3 regions of the Streptomyces sp. NPDC006384 genome follow, and region 1 is predicted to be linked to each of the others. Evidence: riboswitches for the same ligand, from Rfam matches in the RefSeq annotation. Region 1 holds a riboswitch; each other region holds the start of a gene.

Evidence for each region. A riboswitch is a leader RNA that binds a small molecule or an ion and turns the genes downstream of it on or off. The one in region 1 is predicted to bind cyclic di-AMP.
Region 2: another riboswitch for cyclic di-AMP. It lies ahead of ACFYOJ_RS14925 (C40 family peptidase); the one in region 1 lies ahead of ACFYOJ_RS04640 (transglycosylase family protein).
Region 3: another riboswitch for cyclic di-AMP. It lies ahead of ACFYOJ_RS20220 (transglycosylase SLT domain-containing protein); the one in region 1 lies ahead of ACFYOJ_RS04640 (transglycosylase family protein).

What each region holds. Positions count from the first base shown of each region.
Region 1 covers NZ_JBIAHR010000003.1:99,600-106,969, forward strand. Annotated here, with positions in the region: gene ACFYOJ_RS04620 (Ppx/GppA phosphatase family protein) at 1-85, opposite strand, end outside; gene ACFYOJ_RS04625 (DUF501 domain-containing protein) at 82-636, opposite strand; gene ACFYOJ_RS04630 (septum formation initiator family protein) at 666-1,148, opposite strand; gene eno (phosphopyruvate hydratase) at 1,294-2,583, opposite strand; gene ACFYOJ_RS04640 (transglycosylase family protein) at 2,865-3,629, opposite strand; cyclic di-AMP (ydaO/yuaA leader) riboswitch at 3,633-3,801, opposite strand; gene ACFYOJ_RS04645 (transglycosylase family protein) at 3,979-5,064, opposite strand; gene ACFYOJ_RS04650 (cytochrome P450) at 5,208-6,533, opposite strand; gene ACFYOJ_RS04655 (nucleoside triphosphate pyrophosphohydrolase) at 6,530-7,370, opposite strand, start outside.
Region 2 covers NZ_JBIAHR010000009.1:222,517-229,886, forward strand. Annotated here, with positions in the region: gene ureG (urease accessory protein UreG) at 1-191, opposite strand, end outside; gene ACFYOJ_RS14905 (urease accessory UreF family protein) at 371-1,045, opposite strand; gene ACFYOJ_RS14910 (urease subunit alpha) at 1,054-2,775, opposite strand; gene ACFYOJ_RS14915 (urease subunit beta) at 2,768-3,079, opposite strand; gene ACFYOJ_RS14920 (urease subunit gamma) at 3,094-3,396, opposite strand; cyclic di-AMP (ydaO/yuaA leader) riboswitch at 3,972-4,186, shown strand; gene ACFYOJ_RS14925 (C40 family peptidase) at 4,190-4,663, shown strand; gene ACFYOJ_RS14930 (ATP-binding protein) at 4,835-5,407, opposite strand; gene ACFYOJ_RS14935 (helix-turn-helix transcriptional regulator) at 5,622-6,482, shown strand; gene ACFYOJ_RS14940 (DUF397 domain-containing protein) at 6,495-6,743, shown strand; gene ACFYOJ_RS14945 (8-amino-7-oxononanoate synthase) at 6,786-7,370, opposite strand, start outside.
Region 3 covers NZ_JBIAHR010000014.1:15,605-22,974, reverse strand. Annotated here, with positions in the region: gene ACFYOJ_RS20240 (ABC transporter permease) at 1-458, opposite strand, end outside; gene ACFYOJ_RS20235 (ABC transporter ATP-binding protein) at 445-1,434, opposite strand; gene ACFYOJ_RS20230 (DUF2092 domain-containing protein) at 1,481-2,704, opposite strand; gene ACFYOJ_RS20225 (polyprenyl synthetase family protein) at 2,949-3,959, opposite strand; cyclic di-AMP (ydaO/yuaA leader) riboswitch at 4,674-4,841, shown strand; gene ACFYOJ_RS20220 (transglycosylase SLT domain-containing protein) at 4,845-5,336, shown strand; gene ACFYOJ_RS20215 (HAD family hydrolase) at 5,392-6,201, opposite strand; gene ACFYOJ_RS20210 (GNAT family N-acetyltransferase) at 6,436-7,370, shown strand, end outside.

The sequences.
Region 1 (7,370 bases):
TCAGCTCGCCCGTCGCCGGGTCGGCGTCGGCGACCAGCAGCCGGATGGAGTTCGTACCGCAGTCGACGGCGGCGACCCGGGTCACTGGGCTTCCTCCCCGTCCGTACGGGACACGCACTCGTCCGTGCGGGACACGCACGGTCCCTTGCGCCACCACTCGGGCAGCATCGCGATCGCCTCGTCGCCCAGCGGGTTGACGCCCGGCCCGGCCGCCAGCGAGTGCGCGACCAGCACGTGCAGGCACTTCACCCGGTCCGGCATGCCGCCCGCGCTCGGGAAGCCGGTCAGCTCCTCGATCTCGTCGCGCCGCCGGATGTAGTCCTCGTGCGCCGCCCGGTAGGCGTCGGCCAGCTCGGGGTCAGTGGCGAGGCGCTCGGTCATCTCCTTCATCACGCCGTTCGCCTCCAGCGTGCCGATGGCGGAGGCCGCCCTCGGGCACGTCAGGTAGTACAGCGTGGGGAAGGGCGTGCCGTCGGGCAGCCGCGGCGCCGTCTCCACGACGTCCGGCTGTCCGCACGGGCAGCGGTGCGCGATGGCGCGCAGTCCGCGCGGCGGGCGCCCGAGCTGCTGCTTGAAGGCCTCCACGTCCGCGTCGGTGGGCTCGGTGCGCGGGGTGGTGGGCGGGGGTGTCTGCATGACGGTCTTCTGCTGGTCTTCCTGTTGAGTCACTGCCGGTGGGCGGCGGCGTCGGCCTTGTCGACGCCTTCCCACACGTTGCGGTACCACGGGCGGTCGGCGGCGCCGAGCTCGGCGCGCGCCTGCTCCGCCGCGTCCGGGTCGACGACGACGAAGCCCGTCTCCCCCGGCATCACGTAGTGCAGCCGCAGCCGGATCTGCTGCTCGGCGTAGGCGTCGTCCTGCCAGCGTGCCTTGAGGTCGCGCAGGTCCTCGACCCGCTCGCGGGTCCGCGCCTGCTCCTCGCGCAGGTCGGCGATCTCGGCGCGCTGGGCGACGTACTGCCGTATCGGGTAGGCGAGTGCCACGACCAGCGAGCAGAGCACCATCGCGAGCAGCGCCGCCCGGCCGGTCAGCCGGGAGCGGCGCGCCTGGCGCCTGGTCTGCGAGCGGTAGACCCGGGCCGCGGTCTGCTCCCCGAGGACCCGGATCCTGGTCGCGGTGGAGAAACGGTCCCGGTCCTTCACCGCCATGTCCCCGCCTCCGCTTCCGTGCGTCCTCATACGTGCGTACGTCCCCGCACACGGTACGGGACCGAGTACGGGGACGTACGTACGACGCTGCTACAGGGATGGCACTCCACCCCCGCCGTGCCTACTGGCCCGCGGAGCGCCGTGCCTACTGGTCCGCGGAGCGGAACCGCGGGAAGGCGCTGCGGCCGGCGTACACCGCGGCGTCGTCGAGGATCTCCTCGATGCGCAGCAGCTGGTTGTACTTGGCGACGCGCTCGGAGCGGGCCGGGGCGCCGGTCTTGATCTGGCCGCAGTTGGTGGCGACGGCCAGGTCGGCGATGGTGACATCCTCGGTCTCGCCGGAGCGGTGGGACATCATGCACTTGAAGCCGTTGCGCTGGGCCAGCTCGACGGCGTCCAGGGTCTCGGTGAGCGAACCGATCTGGTTCACCTTCACCAGCAGGGCGTTGGCGGCGCCCTCCTCGATGCCGCGGGCCAGACGCTCGGGGTTGGTGACGAACAGGTCGTCGCCGACGAGCTGGACCTTGTCACCGAGCTTGTCGGTGATGGTCTTCCAGCCCTCCCAGTCGTCCTCGAACAGCGGGTCCTCGATGGAGACCAGCGGGTACGCCTCGACCAGCTCGGCGTAGTACTCGGTCATCTCGGCGGCCGAGCGCTCCTTGCCCTCGAAGGTGTAGGAGCCGTCCTTGTAGAACTCGGACGCGGCGACGTCCAGCGCGAGCGCGATCTGCTCGCCCGGGGTGTAGCCGGCCTCCTTGATGGCCTCGAGGATGAGGTCGAGGGCCTCGCGGTTGGAGCCGAGGTTCGGGGCGAAGCCGCCCTCGTCGCCGAGGCCGGTGGCCAGGCCCTTGCCCTTCAGCACCTTCTTGAGGGTGTGGTAGACCTCGGTGCCCCAGCGCAGCGCCTCGGAGAAGGACTCCGCGCCGATCGGGGCGATCATGAACTCCTGGATGTCCACGTTGGAGTCGGCGTGCGAGCCGCCGTTCAGGATGTTCATCATCGGCACCGGCAGCAGGTGCGCGTTGGGGCCGCCCAGGTAGCGGAAGAGCGGCAGGTCGCTGGCCTCGGAGGCGGCGTGGGCGACGGCGAGGGAGACGCCGAGGATGGCGTTGGCGCCCAGCGAGCCCTTGTTGTCGGTGGCGTCCAGGTCGAACATGGCCTGGTCGATCAGGCGCTGCTCGGTGGCGTCGTAGCCGACCAGCTCCGGGCCGATCTGCTCGATGACGGCGAGGACGGCCTTCTCGACACCCTTGCCCTGGTAGCGGGCCGGGTCGCCGTCACGGAGCTCGATGGCCTCGAAGGCACCGGTGGAGGCTCCGGACGGGACGGCGGCACGGCCCGTGCTGCCGTCGTCGAGGCCGACCTCGACCTCGACCGTGGGGTTGCCTCGGGAGTCCAGGATTTCCCGGGCTACGACGACGTCGATGGACGGCACGAGCATCTCCTTCTTCAATGTGACGCTTCGGTGTGGCGCTTCGGTGCGACGCGGATCCGCGAGGACCGCAGCGGCTCTGCGGGACGAGCCTAACCGGCGACGGGCGATCGGCCAGCCGGCCACCCACCTGTTGGACAGAACCGAGAGTAAATTGTTTCCGAACGGAACAAAGGCGGTTCACGGAAATCCGGGGCCCCCGGCTCCCGGAGCGTGAAAAACCCGCCCCGGTGCGCACGGGGGGGGGGAACACGCACCGGGGCGGGAGGAGGGCGGGCCGCCGCTTACTTCAGGTGCAGCTGCTGGCCCGGGTAGATCAGGTCGGCGTCGTCGAGGATGTCGTCGTTCAGCTCGAACAGCTTCGCCCAGCCGCCGTCGACGTCGTGCTCGGCGGCGATCGTGCTGAGGGTGTCGCCCTTGACGACCTTGTACTCGCCGTCGCCCTTCTCGACCTTCTTGCCGGTCGGGGTGGTGACGGTCCCGCTCTCGGCCTTCTTCTCCGCCTTCGGCGCGGTCTTCTCGGCGGCCGGACGCTCGGAGGAGCGCGAGGCCTTCTGCTCGGTGGAGCGCTCGGCGGAGCCGCCGCTCTGGTTCTGGGTGCCCTGCGAGCTCTGGGAGCCGCCGGAGGACTGCGAGGAGCCGCCGCTCTGGCTCTCACCGGAGCCGCCGGTGTACGCGGCGCTCGACAGGCCGGTGCCGCAGACGGGCCAGGCACCCTTGCCCTGGCCGGCGAGGACCTTCTCGGCGACCGCGATCTGCTGCGACTTGGACGCCTGGTCGGCGGTGGCGGCGTACTGCGTACCGCCGTAGGCGGCCCAGGTGGAGGCCGAGAACTGCAGGCCGCCGTAGTAGCCGTTGCCGGTGTTGATGGACCAGTTGCCGCCGGACTCGCACTGGGCGACGGCGTCCCACTCGGAGGCCGTGGCGGCGGAGGCGTTGCCGGCCGCCATCAGCGGGGCGGCGACGGCGGCACCGGTGACGCCGGCGACGGCGATGACACGGGTGGCCTTGGACGGACGACGGTGCTTGCCCTTGCCGGAAAACAGCATGGTTGATCCCCTCACCGACGCCTGCGAGGTGAGCTGTCGGGTTCGGGCCGGTTGAGTTGCCCGGCCGGGTCCCTCACGGAACTCGGCTCCACCCCTAGCCGCTCCGGATCGACTGCCCCGGTGCGGCGACTTACCTTGGGTCCCCCGCTCCTGCCTGCGGCGCTTGACGCGACGACTGTTCCCGTACCGCCGCTGGCAGGATTCGGCGTTGCGACGGACGGGGCCCGCGGTGGCGAGCGGTCATGACCGTAGACACGCGCTCCGCGGTTTTTCAAAGACGATCACGGCTTCTGAGACCTATCTCTCACGAGATCCAAAACGGACATACAGCCTCTAACCGTGACGCGAACTACCCCTGGTTTTCGACCGATTCGCCCGTGACCGTGAGCGTCTGACCGGGCAGGATGTGGTTCGGGTCGGCGCCGACGACCTCCTCGTTCTCGGCGTAGAGGGCGTGCCACCCGCCGGAGACGTCAAGGGAGTCGGCGATGCCCCAGAGGCTGTCGCCCGAACGGACCGTGTACGCGCCGTCCGTGAGGTCGCGGGCGCCGCCCTCGCCGCGCGAGGCGTGCCGCCCCGACGGCGCGTCCTCGCGGCCGGCCGCCGCACCCTCGTCGGCGCTGCCGCCGCGGTGCCGGCCGGCCGGGGACTCCTCGGTGTCGACGAGCCCCGAAACGGCGCCGTTCTGCCCCGACTTGTCCGCAGCGTCGCTTTCGGGGGCCTCCGTGCCCGCGCCGCCGGAGTCCCGGGTGACACCGTCGGCCGGAAGTCCGGGCGTGGCGGACGTGCCGGGCGTGTCACCCTTGGCCGTTTTGTCGCTGTTGTCCGACGGGACGTCAGCCGTGGCGGACGTGGAGGCCGACGGGGCCGGGGTGGAGGAGGGGGAGGGGGAGGCCGGGGAGGACGGTCTCGCAGCGCTCCCGGCGCTTCCGGCGGTTTCGGTGGCCTCAGGGGAAGCGGTGGTCTCGGAGGGGTCGGTCGAGCCGGACGCGCCGGGCGCCCTCTCCCCCGCCGACGACCCGTCACCGGAGGTTCCGGTTCCGCCCGTCGCGGCACCCGCGCCGCCGCCCAGGCCCGCGAGCGGACCGCAGGTCGGCCAGGCGGCGACGCCCTGCCCCGCGAGCACCTTCTCGGCCACGGATATCTGCTGCGAGCGGCTGGCCTCGTCGGCGCTCGGCGCGTACGCGAGTCCGCCGTACTGCTCCCAGAGGTCCTGGGACAGCTGCAGGCCGCCGTAGTACCCGTTGCCGCTGTTCTGGCTCCAGGCGCCACCCGTCTCGCACTCGGCGACCCGGTCCCAGCTCGTTCCGTCGGCCGCGTGGGCGCCGGTGGCCCCCAGGAGAGGGATCGCGATGGCGGAGCCGGTCACGCCGGCTGCGACGACCAGGGCGGGGGCCTGGCGGGGTCGGCGGTGACGACCGTTCCCGGAGAGCATGCGACGACCTTTCACGAGACGACGGGGACCGCGTGGCGGACGAGGCTCGTCGCCACGCTGATCCGTGAACGTATAGGCATATGATCGGTTGTCACAAGTTCATGCCGCGCAGATCACGTGAAGATCACAGAGCTGAGCGCGTGTCACCTTTGCGTCGGCGCCGGATGCGTGTCGGGCGGCGACGGCACGGGGCCGGAGGGCACAGGAGTGAACGACACGGGCAGGGTGCGCAGCCCCCGCATGATGAGCCCGCCGCGCCAGCGCAGTTCGGCGGGGTCCGCGGCGAGGGACAGGTCGGGCAGGCGGGTGAGCAGTGTGGCGAGCGCCGTCTGGCCCTCCAGCCGGGCGAGCGGGGCGCCGAGACAGTAGTGGATGCCGTGGCCGTACCCCAGGTGCTGGTTGTCCCGGCGGGAGAGGTCCAGGGTGTCCGGGTCCGCGAACCGCTCCGGGTCCCGGTCGGCGGCGGCCAGAACGACGAGGACCGGGTCGCCGGGGGCGATGTCCTGTCCGCCGACGGTGAGCGGCTCGGTGGCGAAGCGCCAGGTGGCGAGCTCGACCGGGCCGTCGTAGCGCAGGAGTTCCTCGACTCCCGTCTCCAGCAGGCCGCGCTCGCCCGCGGCGAGGGACGACTGCAGCCGGGTCCGCTGTTCAGGGTGGGTGAGCAGGGCGTAGGCGCCGTTGCCGATGAGGTTGACGGTGGTTTCGAAACCGGCGAAAAGCAGGATGAAAGCCATCGCCGCGGCCTCGTTCTCGGTGAGGTGCTCACCGTGGTCGGAGGCGCGGATGAGGCCGGAGATGAGGTCCTCGCCGGGTCCGGGCTCGGGCGGCAGCGCGGCGCGCTTGCGGTGGATGAGGTCGGCGAGGTAGCCCCGCATCTTCTTCACCGAGCGCGCGACGCCGCCCCTCGGCCCGCCGCCGTGTCGGATCATCATGCCCGCCCAGTCCCGGAAGTCGTCCTGGTCCTCACGGGGGACGCCGAGCAGGTCGCAGATGGCGTAGATGGGCAGCGGGAACGCGAACTCGTGGATGAGGTCGGCCTCTCCGGCCGGCGCGAACCGGCCGATCAGGTCGTCGGCGAGCTCCTGCACCCGGGGCGCGAACTCGGCGACGCGCCGCGGGGTGAACGCCTTGCTGACCAGCCGGCGCAGCCTGGTGTGGTCCGGCGGATCGATGTTGAGCAGATGTGTCATCAGCTCGGCCTTGCGCTCGCCCGGGATGCCGGTCTTCCCCTTGGCGTGGGCGGGCTCGTCGTGGTGCGCCGGGTTCTTGGACAGCCGCTGGTCGGCCAGGGCCTGCCGGGCGTCGGCGTACCGGGTGATCAGCCAGGCCTCCACGCCGCTGGGCAGGGTCGTGCGGTGGACGGGGGCGTGCTCGCGCAGCCAGGCGTAGGCGGGGTAGGGGTCGCTCGCGAACTCCCAGCTGAAGAGCTCGGGCACCGGGCCGTCGGGGGCGGCCGGGCGGCCGGTCATGCCTCGACCTCCCTGATCGCGTCGCGGTAGGCGCGGGCCGCCGCGCGCAGGGCCGCTTCCGGGTCCGTGCCCTCGGCCTCGGCGCGGGCGGCGAGGGCGAGGAGTTCGTAGCCGATGCCCTCGCCCTCGGGGAGCGGCACCTCCAGGCCCGCGGTGCGCGCCCGGGAGGCCAGTTTGGCGGCGAGCGCGAGGCCGGGCTGGCCGAGGGGTACGCCCTCGGTGACCGAGGCGCGGCGTTTCTCCTCGGCCTTGGTGCGCAGCCAGTGCTCCCTGACCTCTTCGGGGGTGGCCGCGCTCTCGTCGCCGAAGACGTGCGGGTGGCGGTGGATCAGCTTGGCGACGATGCCGGCCGCGACGTCGTCGACGGAGAACGGCGCATCGGGGTCCTCCTCGGCGATGCGGGCGTGGAAGACGACCTGGAGGAGGACGTCGCCGAGTTCCTCGCGCAGTTCGTCGCGGTCGCCGTCCTCGATGGCCTCGACGAGTTCGTAGGCCTCCTCGATGGCGTACTTGGCCAGGCCCTCGTGGGTGCGCCGCGAGGACCAGGGGCATTCCACGCGGATGCGGTCCATGACCTGGACGAGGTCGAGGAGGCGGGCGCCCGGGAGGTCGTAGGAGGCGGGGAGCAGTTCCAGCTCGGGCATGGCGATACGGCCGGAGCCGGCCAGGCGGGCCAGTCCGTCGGTGAGCGCCGGCTCGCCCTCGCCGGTCGCGACGACGGCCACCGTGCGGCCGCCCGCGCAGGCGGCGACCAGTTCCTCGGCCGTCGGGGCCGTCTCCTCGACGTGTACGCCGGCTTCGCGCAGGTACGGCAGTTGCGGGTGGGTGCCGTCGGCG
Region 2 (7,370 bases), on a different contig from region 1:
TAGATGTCGTTGGTGACGACGGCGAGGGAGAACTCGTCGCGCAGGGCGCGGCAGAGGGCGGCGACGGTGGCGGTCTTGCCGGAGCCGACGGGACCGCCGAGCCCGATGCGCAGCGCGCGGCGGGTCCCGTCGGGCCGGCGGGCGTCGGCGGAGACGGCGGCGGGACCGTCGTGGTGGTGGTCGAGGTGCATGGTGCGACTCCTGTGCATCTGGGCCGGCCTGTCGGCCCGCCCCGGACCCCCTCCGGGGGATTCCGAGGACGAGGCCGTTCAGGCCGGACGGGGGCCAGGGGGCGGAACCCCCTGGCGGGGTCGAGGGGGCGAAGCCCCCGGGGTCGGGAACGGGAAGGGGCGGCGGGGGCGGCAGCCCCCTACGAGGCGAACAGCCGCACCGCCCAGGCGGCATGCGCCTGGGCCCCGATCTCGAGCAGCGGCGCGGACCGCGCCGGCAGCGCGTCCACGCCCTCGCTCAGGGCCAGGTGCGCCGCCTCCACGGCGTCCCGGGCGACGCGGTCCACCTCCGGCGCCAGCCGGGCGAGGACGGCGGTGGCGTCGAACGGGTCGAGACCGAGCAGCCGGACGACCGCGGTCGCCGGGCCGCTCACCCCCTCGTAGGCGGAGCAGTACGCGGCGTCCAGCGGCTCGAGCCCGGCCGCGCGGGCGGTGAGCCCGAGCACGACCGGCTGGTGGGCGCCCTTCGGGAAGCGTCCGGCGAGCGCGTCGAGTTCGGGGTGCGGCCAGGTGGCGCGGGCGGCCCGCACGAACTGCCGGCCGAGCCTGCGGGCCACCGCCCGCAGGGCGGGCGAGGGCGTACGGGCGTCCGCGGCCTCGTCGAGCGCACCGGGGTCGAGGCCGAGGGCCGCGGCCGCCGCGAGGGCGGCCGTCACGGCCCCGGTGGTGTGCAGCCGCCCCCGGCAGAACTCCTCCAGGCTCGCGGCGTCGGTGATGTGTCCGGACTTGACGGCGGCCTCCGCCCCGCCGGAGTGGGCGTGCCCACCGGCGGGGAAGCGGCCGTCCGACAGGACCAGCAGCGCTGCGCGGCTCACGACGGCGCTCAGAAGAGGAAGTACCGCTGCGCGAGCGGCAGTTCGACGGCTGGTGCGGGTTCGACGAGTTCACCGTCGATGGTGACCGCGAAGGAGTCCGCGGCGACCTCCACGCGCGGCAGGGCGTCGTTCTCCCGCATGTCGGCCTTGGTTCGGCCGCGGGTCGAGCGGATGGGCGCGAACTCCCTGCCGAGGCCGAGGCGTTCCGGCAGCCCGTCCTCGATCGCCGCCTCGGCCACGAAGTTCAGCGAGTTCATGGCGGGTGCGGTGCCGAGCGCGCCGTACATCGGGCGCGGCAGCATGGGCTGCGGGGTGGGAATGGAGGCGTTGGCGTCGCCCACCTGGGCGTAGGCGATCTGCCCGCCCTTGAGGACGAGCTGCGGCTTCACCCCGAAGAAACGCGGCTCCCACAGCACCAGGTCGGCCAGCTTCCCGGACTCGACGGAGCCGACCACGTGGTCGATGCCCTGGGCGACCGCGGGGTTGATGGTGTACTTGGCGACATAGCGACGGGCACGGTGGTTGTCGGCCCTGGTGTCGCCGGGCAGGAAGCCGCGCCGGGCCTTCATCACGTGGGCGGTCTGCCAGGTCCGCAGGATCACCTCGCCGATGCGGCCCATGGCCTGGGCGTCCGACGACATGATGGAGATCGCCCCCATGTCGTGCAGGATGTCCTCGGCCGCGATGGTGCTCGGCCGGATGCGGGACTCCGCGAAGGCCAGGTCCTCCGGGACTGCGGGGTTCAGGTGGTGGCAGACCATCAGCATGTCGAGGTGTTCCTCGACGGTGTTGACGGTGTGCGGCCGGGTCGGGTTGGTGGACGCCGGCAGCATGTTCGGCAGCGAGACCGCCGTGATCATGTCGGGAGCGTGGCCGCCGCCGGCGCCCTCGACGTGGAAGGCGTGCAGGGTGCGGCCGGCGACCGCGTCGAAGGTGTCGCCGACGAAGCCGGCCTCGTTCAGGGTGTCGGAGTGGATGGCGAGCTGGGCGCCGGACTCCTCGCAGACGTCCAGGCAGGCGGAGATGACGGCGGGGGTCGCGCCCCAGTCCTCGTGGATCTTGAAACCGAGGACGCCGGCGCGCAGCTGGTCGCGCATCGACTGCTTGGACATGGTGCTGCCCTTGCCGAGGAACCCGATGTTGACGGGGCTCGACTCCAGGGCGGCGAACATCCGGGCCAGGTGCCACGAACCCGGGGTCACCGTGGTGGCCTTGCTGCCCTCGGCCGGTCCGGTGCCGCCCCCGATGAGGGTGGTGATGCCGGAGGCGAGCGCCTCGGCGATGACGGTCGGAGCGATGAAGTGGACGTGGGTGTCGATGCCGCCGGCGGTCACGATCCTGCCGTTGCCCGCGATGATCTCGGTCTCGGGGCCGATGACCAGCTCCGGGTGGACGCCGTCCATGGTGTCCGGGTTGCCGGACTTGCCGATGCCGGTGATCCGGCCGTCGCGGATGCCGATGTCGGCCTTGACGATGCCCCAGTGGTCGATGATCACGGCGCCGGTGATCACGGTGTCGGGGGCGCCGTCGGCGCGGGTGGCGCACGACTGGCCCATCGACTCGCGCAGCACCTTGCCACCGCCGAAGACGGATTCGTCGCCGGAGCGGCCGGGGCCGCCCGAGCGGTCCTCCTCGATCTCGACGAGGAGGTCGGTGTCGGCGAGGCGGATGCGGTCGCCGGTGGTGGGGCCGAACAGGTCGGCGTAGGCGGCTCGGGACAGTTCAGGCATCGAGGGCACCTCCGGTCGCGCCGCGCAGGCCCACGACGACGCGGGCGCCGGCCAGGGGGACGAGCTCCACGTCGACCGGGATGCCGGGCTCGAACCGGACGGCGGTGCCGGCGGCTATGTCGAGCCGTCTGCCGTGGGCGAGGCCGCGGTCGAACGCGAGGGCGGGGTTGGCCTCGGCGAAGTGGTAGTGGGAGCCGACCTGGACGGGCCGGTCGGCGGTGTTGAGCACGGTCAGGCGGATGCTCTCCAGGCCCTCGTTGAAGACGACCGGCTCGTCGGCGAAGAGGATCTCTCCGGGAATCACGGCTGCCGTCCCTGTCAGATGATCGGGTCGTGGACGGTGACCAGCTTGGTGCCGTCGGGGAAGGTGGCCTCGACCTGTACGTCGTGGATCATCTCGGGTACGCCCTCCATGACCTCGTGACGCTGGATCAGTTTGCGTCCGGAGGACACCAGTTCGCCGACCGTGCGACCGTCGCGGGCGCCTTCGAGGATGTGCGAGGTGATCAGCGCGACGACCTCGGGGTAGTTGAGCTTCACTCCGCGCGCCCGGCGCTTCTCGGCCACGTCCGCGGCCACATGGACGAGCAGGCGTTCCTGCTCGTGCGGGGTCAGCTGCACGAATCACCTCACAGAAAGACATGCCGGAACCGAACGGCCCGGCTGCCGCGGCCACCGCGACGGATCTAGATGTAACACACAGGAAAGAGCCCGAAAGCACGCCCCGTTGTTCCGAAAAACGCAGGTGGATCGGGGTGCAGAGTACGGCTAAAGTGTTTCTGCCACGTCACGTTGATTTGACCGGGTGATTACCGTGCCGTCGGCGTCCCGTTCGCATGCCCGCAGGTCGTCCCGGTGTCTTCGCGCGCTGACGCACGCCCGCTCCCCGCTCTCGGAATCCTCTCGGCCGGTGGCCGAAACGGACCATCCGGCGTACCCCCTTTCAGCGTAGGAACACCTCGAATTTCCCGCCCGCCGAGCTTGCGCACTCCGCTTCCCCGGGAGCCGGAATTCCCCCTTCCGCCGCTGGTCCCGGCGTCGCCGCCGCGTGTGTGGGTACGGAGGGCGGGGATGTGTCCACCCGAACGGGTGAGTGGTGAGTAACAACACAAGTGCCCCGTTCCGTTGGGATTTTCCGACCCCGGTGGGACAAGATCCGTGACTGACGACAAGCCCCCGCCGCAGCGGCGGGGCGGTCCGGGCGGACGCCGAGTCCTGCCGCCGCCCGGACGACCGGTCGACAGGAGTGGATCGGCAGGAGTGGAGGACCCGAGCACGACGGGTCGCCGGGAACGGTCACGCCATGACCGGACCGAGTGGCCCTTGGGGTGAAGCCGCACTCGCGCGGCCGGGCAACTTCGCCAGCCCGAATCCGACAGGTCATCCTTCACAGGCGGCTGACGAAGGGTTGCGCATGACTGCGCTCAATCGTGTCCCGTCGCTGGTGGCCCGTGCCGGTACGGCCTCCGCCCTGACCCTCGCCGCCGTGGGCGGTTCCCTCGTGGTCCCCGGTGCGTCCGGTGAGGCCGCCGCCGCCACCCACGCGGCCAAGGCCCTCAAGATCGCTGCTTCGAAGAAGGGCTCCCCCTACGCATGGGGCGCCGTCGGGCCGTACAGGTTCGACTGCTCCGGACTGACCCTGTACTCGTTCAAGAAGGCCGGCAAGAAGCTGCCGCGCACCGCGGCGCAGCAGTACAACAAGACCCGGCACATCTCCGCCAAGAGCCGCAAGGCCGGAGACCTGGTGTTCTTCCACTCGGGCAGCTACGTCTACCACGTGGGCATCTACGCCGGTAAGGGCAAGATGTGGCACGCCCCGAAGACCGGGGACGTGGTGCGTCTGCAGAAGATCTGGACCAACAAGGTCTGGTACGGCCGGGTGAAGTGATCCGCCCGGGCAGGTGACGGCGTCCTGGCGCGCCGTCACCTGCCCGGGTGTGGAGCGCCGGTCCGTGCCGTCGGCGCACCGCCCTCGACGGGGACACCGCCGGGCGCGGGACGGCACCACCCGGCACACGGCGGCCGGGGCGCGCGGGTCGCCGTACGCGTCGTCCCCGCCTCAGCCCCTCATCTCGGCTTCAGGGATCGTGCCGCCCCTTCCGCCTCGCCCCGGGGCATCCCCGGCCGGGACGGGCTCCGCGGCCGGGACGGGCTCCGCGGCCGGGACGGGCACCGCGGGCCCCGTGCCCGGCTCCGCGGACGCCGGGCCCCCCGGCGCCGTCCAGGGCAGTTCGATGGAGACGGTCTTGCCGCCCTCGCGCGTGGGCCGTACCCGCAGCCTGCCGCCGTACTCCGCCGCCAGCCAGCGGATGATCACCATGCCCCGGCCGTTGTCCTGCTGCACGGCGGCCGGCAGACGCTTGGGGAACCGCGGATGGCTGTCGGTGACGCCGACGGTCAGCCGCTCGTCACGGTCGAGCACGAGGTCCACCGTGAAGGTGGGCGACTGTCCGAAGGTGTGCTGGACCGCGTTGGTGGCCAGCTCGGAGACGATCAGCCGGACGGTCTCGGAGGTGTCCGCGTCCGCGGGCAGGCCCCATTCCGCCAGCGTGCCCACCGCATAGGTACGCGCGGCGGCCACCGAGGCGGGTTCGCTCGGCAGAGTGACGGATGCTTCCAGGTGGTCTGCCATGGCGACGTCGTCCCTTTCCCACGGGACCGCAGCCCGACACGGAGCGGGTGGTTCGAGTACGGTCCCGGACTGGTGCTTGACCGTCAGACTGCCACCACCTCCCCGGTGCGGGGCGGCGATCCACCGAGTTATGCATATATCTGTCGCTCGAAGCGGTGAACTCTGCGACGGCAGACCGTATTCGGGCGGCTCATGAGGAGCGGAGGAATGGCCCATGCAGCACGGCCCCGTGGTGCGCCGCCGGAAGCTGGGCGCGGAGCTGCGCGCCCTGCGCACGTCGGCGGGGATCACCAGCGGCGAGGCGGCCCGGCTGGTGGGCTGGCACCAGTCGAAGGTCAGCCGGATCGAGACCGGGACGAGCGGGGCGAAACCGGCCGACGTGCGCTTACTGCTGGACGCCTACGGCGTGGACGATCCCCAACTGCGGGAGCTGCTGGGGCTGCTGGCGGGTTCCGAGGACGCGGGCGGGCGGCACCACTGGTGGCACGCCTATCGCGGGGTACTGCCGCCGACGTACCGGGACTTCATCAGTCTGGAGTCCCAGGCGAGCGCGATGCGCACGCTGGAGACCACCGTCGTGCCCGGGCTGCTGCAGACGCCGGAGTACGCGCGCGCGGTGACGCGGGCCGCGGTGGACGGGCTGACCGAGGAGCGGCTGGACACGCTGGTGGAGGTCCGGCTGGCCCGGCAGGACGTGCTCCGGTCCGATCCCCCGCTGGCGCTGAACGCGGTCCTCGACGAGGCCGTACTGCGGAGGGAGGTGGGCGGGCCCGGGGTGATGTCCCGTCAGCTGGACCGGCTGGTGGAGGCCGCGCGGCTGCCCCATGTCCGGTTGCAGGTACTGCCGTTCTCCGCCGGGGCGCACATCGGCGTCACCGGTCCGTTCGTAATTTTCTCATTTCCGAACGTCTCCGATCTGGACGTGGTTGTTCTCGACCACTTGACGAGTAGCGTCTATCTCGAACGGAAAGAAGACCTGGAGGCCTACACCGAGGCCTTCGACGCCCTTCAGCACCATGCCCTTTCGCCCGAGGACTCGTTGGACTACATCGCCGCGACAGCGGCCGGCGCGTAAGGAGGAACCACCATGTCCGCACTTCCTCGGAAGACCCCCACGAGTACCGATCTGCACGGCGTGCGATGGCTGCGCAGCAGCTACAGCACCGGAGCCAACAACTGCGTGGAGACGGCCCGTCCGCCGGCCGGCCCCTGGGCCGGACTCCTCGCCGTGCGCGACTCCAAGGACCCGGCCGGGCCCGCGCTGCTCTTCTCCCCCGGGAGCTGGGCGTCGTTCACGGCCGTGTTCCGCCGCGGCCGGCCCGGGCGGGCCGGCTGACCCGACCGGGCATCGTGCGACACACGGCCGTGCCACGCCGACTCATGGCCGCGTTTCGCCGATCACCCGTACAGCGCGTTCGATCTGTTCCCCGGAGAGGTCCGCACGGGCGGTCAGCCTGAGCCGTGAGATGCCGTCGGGCACGGAGGGCGGGCGGAAGCAGCCCACGGACAGGCCGGCCGTACGGCAGTCGGCCGCCCACCGCACGGCCCCCTCCGGGGACGGGGCGCGCACCGAGACCACCGCGGCGTCCGGACGTACGGCGTCCAGGCCCGCGGCGGTCAGGCGTGCGTGCAGGTCGGCCGCCACGGTGCGCGCCCGCTCCGCCCGTGCGGGCTCGCGGCGCAGCAGCCGCAGTGCCGCGAGGGCGGCGCCGGCGGCCGCGGGGGCGAGTCCGGTGTCGAAGATGAAGGTCCGGGCGGTGTTGACCAGGTGGTCGATCACCCGTGCGGGGCCGAGTACGGCGCCGCCCTGGCTGCCGAGCGACTTGGACAGGGTGACCGTGACGACGACGTCGTCGCCGCCCGCGAGCCCCGCCGCGTGCGGGGCGCCCCGGCCGCCCTCGCCGAGGACGCCGAGGCCGTGGGCGTCGTCGACGACCAGCCCGGCCCCGTGCTCCCGGCACGC
Region 3 (7,370 bases), on a different contig from region 1:
ACCGTCGCGTACTTGGTGAGCAGCAGGCGGGTGCGGCCGGCGGGGGCGACCAGGAGATAGCGCAGGGTGCCCGCGCTCGCCTCGCCCGCGACGGCGTCACCGGCGACGACGCCGACGGCCATGGGCAGGAAGAAGGGCAGGGTCGCGGCCAGTGCGGTGAAGACCAGGAACAGGCCGTTGTTGCTGATCTGCGAGAGGAACGCCGGGCCCCCGCCGCCTGTGCCGGGGGACGAGCCGTCGCCCGTCTCGATCTTCACGGCGATGCCCACCAGGACCGGCACCGCCGCCAGCACGCCCAGCAGGGCGAGGGTGCGCCAGCGCCGGAAGGTGATCCACAGCTCGCTGCGCAGCAGACCGAGGGTCCACAGCGGGCCCGGCGCGCGTACCGTGCGCGGCGGTTCGGTGCCCAGCGGCTCGGCGCTCAGCGGCTCGGCACCGCGTGGTTCAGCCCGCGACATCGAAGCCCTCCCCGGTCAGTGCCACGAACGCGTCCTCCAGGGAGGCGCGTTCCACTCCGAAACCGCGGACGCGCACGCCGGCCGCGACGAGTGCCGCGTTCAGGTCGGCGGGGTCGCCGTCCGGCGGTTCCGCCGTCACCCGGTCCTCGGCGAGGACCACGTCCCCGGCGCCCCGTTCCTTCAGCACCCGGGCCGCCTCCCCCGGGTCCGGTGTGGTCACCACCAGCCGGCCGCGCGCTCCGGCGGCGAGGTCGGCGACCGGGCCCTGGGTGATCAGCCGTCCCCGCGCCATCACGGCGGCGTGCGTGCACACCTGCTCGATCTCGTCCAGCAGGTGGGAGGAGAGGAAGACGGTCGTGCCGTCGGAGGCCAGTTCGCGCACGAGGGCTCGGATCTCGCGCATGCCCTGGGGGTCGAGGCCGTTGGTGGGTTCGTCCAGCACCAGCAGGCGGCGCGGCCGGAGCAGGGCCGCCGCGAGGCCCAGGCGCTGCTTCATGCCGAGCGAGTACGCCTTCGCCTTCTTGCCCGCGGCGGCCGTGAGCCCGACCCGGTCCAGCGCCGCCGCGACGCGCTCGCGCCGGGTGCGGGGGTCGGCGGTCGGGTCGGCGGCGTCGTGGCGCAGCAGGTTGTCGCGGCCGGAGAGGAAGCCGTACAGGGCCGGGCCCTCGATGAGGGCGCCGACCTGGGGCAGTACGGCGCGGACGGCGCCCGGCACGGGCCGGCCCAGCACCCGTGCCGTGCCCGAGGTCGGCTCGATCAGGCCCATCAGCATGCGGATGGTGGTGGTCTTGCCGGAGCCGTTGGGGCCGAGGAAGCCGAAGACGCTGCCCGCCGGGACGGTCAGGTCGAGGCCGTCGACGGCGAGCTGTCCGCCGCGGTAGCGCTTGGTGAGCGCGCGGGTGGCGATGACGGCGTCGTCCGCCTCTCCGCTCCCCCGGCCCGGGCGCTCCGGCTCCGTGACGGACGCTCCGCCCATCGGCTCCCTCTCCTCGTCGTACGGGTACGGACCGTGGCGTCCGGTCCTACTTCGCGGCCTCGGCCGCCTTCACCAGGGCCTCCTTGGTGACCGCGCCGGCGTAGACCTTGCCGTCGTCGGTGATCAGGGCGTTGACCAGGCGGGTCGTGAAGACCGTGCCCGAGCCGAAGTCGCCCTCTACCTGGTCGCCGAAGGAGCCGAGGAAGCCGCCGAGGGCGCCCGCGTCACCGCCCTCGGGTGCCGTGGGCAGGCCCTGTCCGCCGGTGTCGAAGGCGGCGATCGCGTTCCAGCCCTCGCCGATGACCTTCAGGCCGTCCAGCTCCCCGGCGAGGTCGCCGCCGGCCCCGGGGCGCTGCTCCGGCGCCTCGGGCGTCTTGTCGGCCTCGGTGACCTCGGCGCCCTTCGGCGGGGTGAAGTCGAACGTCGACGCGTCCGGCTTCGCGAAGCTGACGTCGGTGAAGCCGGCGTCGACGACGGCGGCGCCGCCGCCCGCCGGGGTCAGCGTGAACTTCAGCGGCAGGCCGGTCCTCGCGTCCACGGCCACGGTGACGGCGCCGACCGTGGAACCGGACTGCCGGGGCTTGATCACCAGCCGGTACGCGTCCCGGCCGGCCACCTGCGCGGTGCCGTCGACGGTCACGGACGTGGTGTCGTCGACCGCCTTCAGCGCCTGGTCGGCGAGGTCCTTCGGGGTGACCGGCACCTGGTGCCGCGGCTGCCCGGCGTCGCCGGGGACGGTGGAGTGGTAGACCTCGTTGGTCCGGCTGTCGTAGCCCCAGACGTCCTTGCCGTCGTGGATCAGGCTGTACTCGGCGGCGTCCTCCAGCAGCGAGAGCTTCTGCCGGTCGGGGCCGTCGGCCGCGACGCGCAGCGTGTGGGTGCCGGAGACCAGGCCGGTCAGCTTCGCCGACGGATCGGCCGGGGAGCCGGCGTCGTCGCCGCCTTCCGCGCCCGGGCCGCCGGACATGCCGGACGCCAGGCCGCTCTCCAGGCCGCCGAGGTCCGGCAGCCCCAGATCGGTGGTGATCCTCACGGTGCCGGAGAGCTGCTGGACGTCCGACTCGGCCATCTTCTGGACGAGTTGCTGCGCCGTCACCTCGGGAAGGTCCGGGTCGCCGGAGTCGGCGAGCGCGGGGACGAGGCCGATCGTGGCGGCCGCCACGCCCATCACCGCGACCGGGACGACGTACCGCGCGGCCCTGCGCCGTCCGGTGCGCGGTTCGCCGGCCTCGGCGGCGGTCGTGTTGTCGTCGGAATCGAACGGTGCCATGTGTGCCCTACCTCCGTCGTCGGCGGCGGCTGCCTCGCGCCATTGCACGTGTTCACCCGTGAGCCGCCATTCTCACCCGAATCGGTGAGGAGTGGTGTTCTCCGTGGTGACCATCTGACCAAATCGGGCGGGAAGAGGCGTCAGACCGCGGGCTCAACTCCGCCTACTCCTGCGGGATGACACGGAGGGCCGGCGCCTCCCCCGGCCCGTAGGGGGTGGGGGAGCCGTCGGGAGGGGCGGCGGGTCAGCCGGCCCGGTGGACCACCGCGTCGCACAGTTCGATCAGCGCGGCCTTCGCGTCGCAGTCCCGCAGCGGGGCCAGCGCCGCCCGGGCGTCCTCGGCGTACCGGACGGTGTCCCGCCGCGCCTGTTCGAGCGCGGGGTGGGCGCGCAGCAGGCGCAGGGCCTCGGCGTGCCGGGCGTCGTCGGTGAGGTCGGAGTCCAGCAGCTCGCACAGCGCGACGTCCTCGGCGAGTCCGAGCCGGGCGGCCCGCTCGCGCAGCCGCAGCACCGGGAGGGTCGGGATGCCCTCGCGCAGGTCCGTGCCGGGGGTCTTGCCCGACTCGTGGGAGTCGGAGGCGATGTCCAGGACGTCGTCCGCGAGCTGGAAGGCGACGCCGAGCCGCTCGCCGTACTGGGTCAGGACGTCCACGACCGTCTCGTCGGCACCGGACATCATCGCGCCGAACCGGCAGGAGACCGCGACCAGCGAGCCCGTCTTGCCGCCGAGCACGTCGAGGTAGTGGTCGACCGGGTCCCGGCCGTCCTGGGGGCCGGCCGTCTCCAGGATCTGGCCGGTGACGAGCCGTTCGAACGCGAGGGCCTGCACCCGGACCGCCTCGGGCCCGAGGTCGGCCAGGATCTGGGAGGCGCGGGCGAACAGGAAGTCACCGGTGAGGACGGCGACCGAGTTGCCCCAGCGGGTGTTGGCGCTGGGCACGCCGCGGCGCACGGCCGCCTCGTCCATCACGTCGTCGTGGTACAGCGTGGCGAGGTGGGTCAGCTCCACGACCACGGCCGAGGGCACGATGCCGGGGGCGTAGGGGTCGCCGAACTGGGCCGAGAGCATCACCAGCAGTGGCCGGAACCGTTTGCCGCCGGCCCGCACCAGGTGCTGGGCGGCCTCCGTGATGAAGGGCACCTCGCTTTTGGTTGCTTCGAGCAACCCTTCCTCGACCGCGACCAATCCGGCCTGGACATCGGCTTCCAGAGCCTGGTCCCGCACGCTCAGCCCGAACGGCCCGACGACGGTCACGAGGGGTCTCCTGTCTGCTGGTGTCTACTGGCGATTACCTGGTTTGTCGATAGGTCGCTGCCACCACTCGAGTCAGCGTATCCGGTCACGTTTCGATCACCGCTAGCGCCCACCGTTACAGGCCGGTCGGAATCGGATCATGCGCGCCATGTTTTCGATCAGCCGATATGAGCGGACATGGAGCGATACCACCAGGGCGGGAAGTCGCCACCGGGGATCACACATCCCCTCCCGGCGGCCCTCGCTCCGCACACGTCACCCACCCGGCCCCCTCCGAACGGATGCCCGCACGACGCGCGGGAACACGGGGCACGGCGAAGCCGGACACGGCCGGCCGGCCACGGGGCGGCCGGACCGCCCGGCCCCCAGCCGTTCCGACACCGCCCCGACATCACCCCCGACGCCGCCCGCAAGCCGTCGCCACCGATGGGCGATTGACCGCCCGTTGAACCTAATGCCCGATTTGCCGGTCTTCTTGGCGGCCGTGAGTTGGCTCACTCCGCCACGCCTGTGGGCAACCCCGCCGCCGACTGTGCCCTCCCTTTGCGCCGCAAGCCAGTTGAGGCTTGGCGACCGCAAAGGATCAAGCACCCCAAAAGCCCCAGACCAAGGTCAACATGGACGTCGGGTGATTCCTGCACTTGTTCCGGACATGTGCTCTCGCATACGTTCCCGGCCTGTCGGGCGGACGCCGAATCCTGCCACCGCCCCGGCACCAGTCATCCACCGACACACTCGCAGGCAGGAGCGGGGGACCCAGGTAAGTCGCCGCGCCGGAAACCACCGGAGCGGCTCGGGGTGAAGCCGTGCCCGTGAGGGCCGGCCGGGCACCTCCCCGCCCGAACCCGACAGCTCACCTCGCAGGCGTAGGAGAGGGACACACACATGCCTGCCAACGGTCAGAACCGTCACAGCCGTACCGCTCGTCTCGTCCGCAAGTTCGCCCTCGCCGGCACCGGCGCGGCCGTGCTCGCCCTGCCGCTCGTCGGCGCCGCCACCGCCTCCGCCGCTACCCCGGCCGCCGCCACCACCGCCGCCACGGCGACGACGGCGTACCCGGAGACCCTCGACGGCTGGATCCGCGAGTCGCTCGACATCATGGCGCAGCACGGGATCCCCGGGACGTACGACGGCATCCACCGCAACATCATGCGGGAGTCGTCCGGCAACCCGTTCGCCATCAACAACTGGGACGTCAACGCCGTCAACGGCACCCCGTCCAAGGGCCTGCTCCAGGTGATCGACCCGACCTTCCGGGCCTACCACGTGCCCGGCACGTCCTGGGACTCCTACGACCCGGTCGCCAACATCACCGCCGCCTGCAACTACGCGGCCGACCGCTACGGCTCGATCGACAACGTCTTCAGCGCGTACTGAGCCGTGACGCGCCGGGCCCTGACGCACTGAGCCCCGGCGGCGCGCGCCGGGCGCGTCAGGAGGTTCCGAAGATCCGTTCGAGGACGACGGCGACGCCGTCGTCCTCGTTCGTCAGGGTGGTCTCGTCCGCGACCGCCTTGAGTTCGGGGTGGGCGTCCGCCATGGCGACCCCGTGGGCCGCCCAGTGGAACATGGGGACGTCGTTGGGCATGTCCCCGAAGGCGATCGTCCGTCCCCGGCTCAGCCCCAGGCGCTCGGCGGCGAGCGCCAGACCGGTCGCCTTGGTGACGCCGCACGGCTGGAGCTCCACCGTCCCCGGTCCCGACATCGTGACCGTGGCGAGGGAGCCGACCACCGCGCGCGCCGTCGCCGCCAGCTCGTCGTCGGACAGCTCGGGGTGGCGCAGCAGCACCTTGCTGATCGGCTCGCCCCACAGCTCGTCGCGCCGGTCCACACGGACCGCGGGCAGGGTCGGGTGGGGCATCAGGTAGCCCGGCTCGATGAGCGTGAGCCCGTCGACGCCGTCCTGGTCGACCGCGGCGTACACCTCGCCGACCTCCGCCTCGATCTTGCCGAGCGCGGTCTCCGCCAGTTCCCGGTCCAGGGTGACCGACCACAGCATCCTGTGCGCGCCGGCGTCGTACACCTGCGCGCCCTGTCCGCACACCGCGAGCCCCTCGCAGCCGAGGCCGTCGAGCAGGGACCGCACCCTCGGCGCGGGGCGTCCCGTCACCACCAGGTGCCGCGCCCCCGCCCGGGCCACCCGCGCCAGCGCGGCCAGCGACCGGTCGGAGACGGTGTCGTCGCCGCGCAGCAGCGTTCCGTCGAGGTCGGTGGCGACGAGGGCATATGCGGTGCGGTCCATGATCAGAGAATACGGACACCGGACCTGTCCGACTCACCCCGCGACCGGTTGCGCACGAGGTCGTTCGCAGGTGTCCGAAAGCTGACGCAACACCGTCTAAAGGCGGTTGAAGGCCTGTGCACCAGTTGGCAACAACTTGCTCTGCCTTCTACCCCCGGGGCGGCCCCGGGGGTACCTTCCTTTAGTCCAGGGGGACTTGATCGGGGGGTCGGGTTGAACGGCGGACGTGTACGTGTGCTGAACCCTCAGGAGCTGAGCGCGGGGGAACGGGAACGCTGGCGGGAGCTGCGTGCCGGCTCGACGGCGCCGCGCAATCCCTTCATGGAACCGGAGTTCACCGACGCCGTGGGCCGGGTGCGGCCGGGGGCGCGGGTGGCGGTGCTGTACGACGGCGGCGAGGCGGCCGGTTTCCTGCCGCACGAGCGCGGACCGCTGGGCCAGGGCCGGGCCATCGGGCTCGGCGTCTCGGACTGCCAGGGCGCGGTGCTGCGCCCCGGGCTGACGCCGGACCCCCGCCGGCTGCTGCGGGCGTGCTCCCTGTCGGGCTTCGCCTTCGACAACCTGGAGGCCGAGCAGGGCCTGTTCGTGCCGTACGCCGCCGAGGAGCACACCACCTACGTCATCGACGTGGAGAAGGGCTACGAGGCGTACGAGAACGTGCTGCGCGCCCAGTCGCCGAAGTTCCTGAAGACCACCCTCGCCAAGGAGCGCCGGCTGGGCCGCCAGGTCGGGGACGTGCGCTTCGTCTTCGACGAACGCGACCCGGCGGCGCTGCGCACGCTCATGGAGTGGAAGTCGGCGCAGTACCGCAGGACGGGGCGCCGGGACCGGTTCGCGCAGGAGTGGATCACCCGGCTGGTCGGGCGGCTGGCCGGGACCCGGGCACCCGAGTGCACCGGCACGCTGTCCGTGCTCTACGCCGGCGGCCGGCCCGTCGCCGCGCACTTCGGGCTGCGCTCGTCGTCGGTGCTGGCGTGCTGGTTCCCGGCGTACGACCCGGAGTTCGCGAAGTACTCGCCGGGACTGGTGCTGCATCTGCGGATGGCCGAGGCCGCCGCCGCCGAGGGCATCGGCACGCTCGACATGGGGCGGGGCGCGGCGGAGTACAAGGACTCGCTGAAGACCGGTGAACTGCCCGTGTACGAGGGGACGGTGACGCGCCCGGGAGT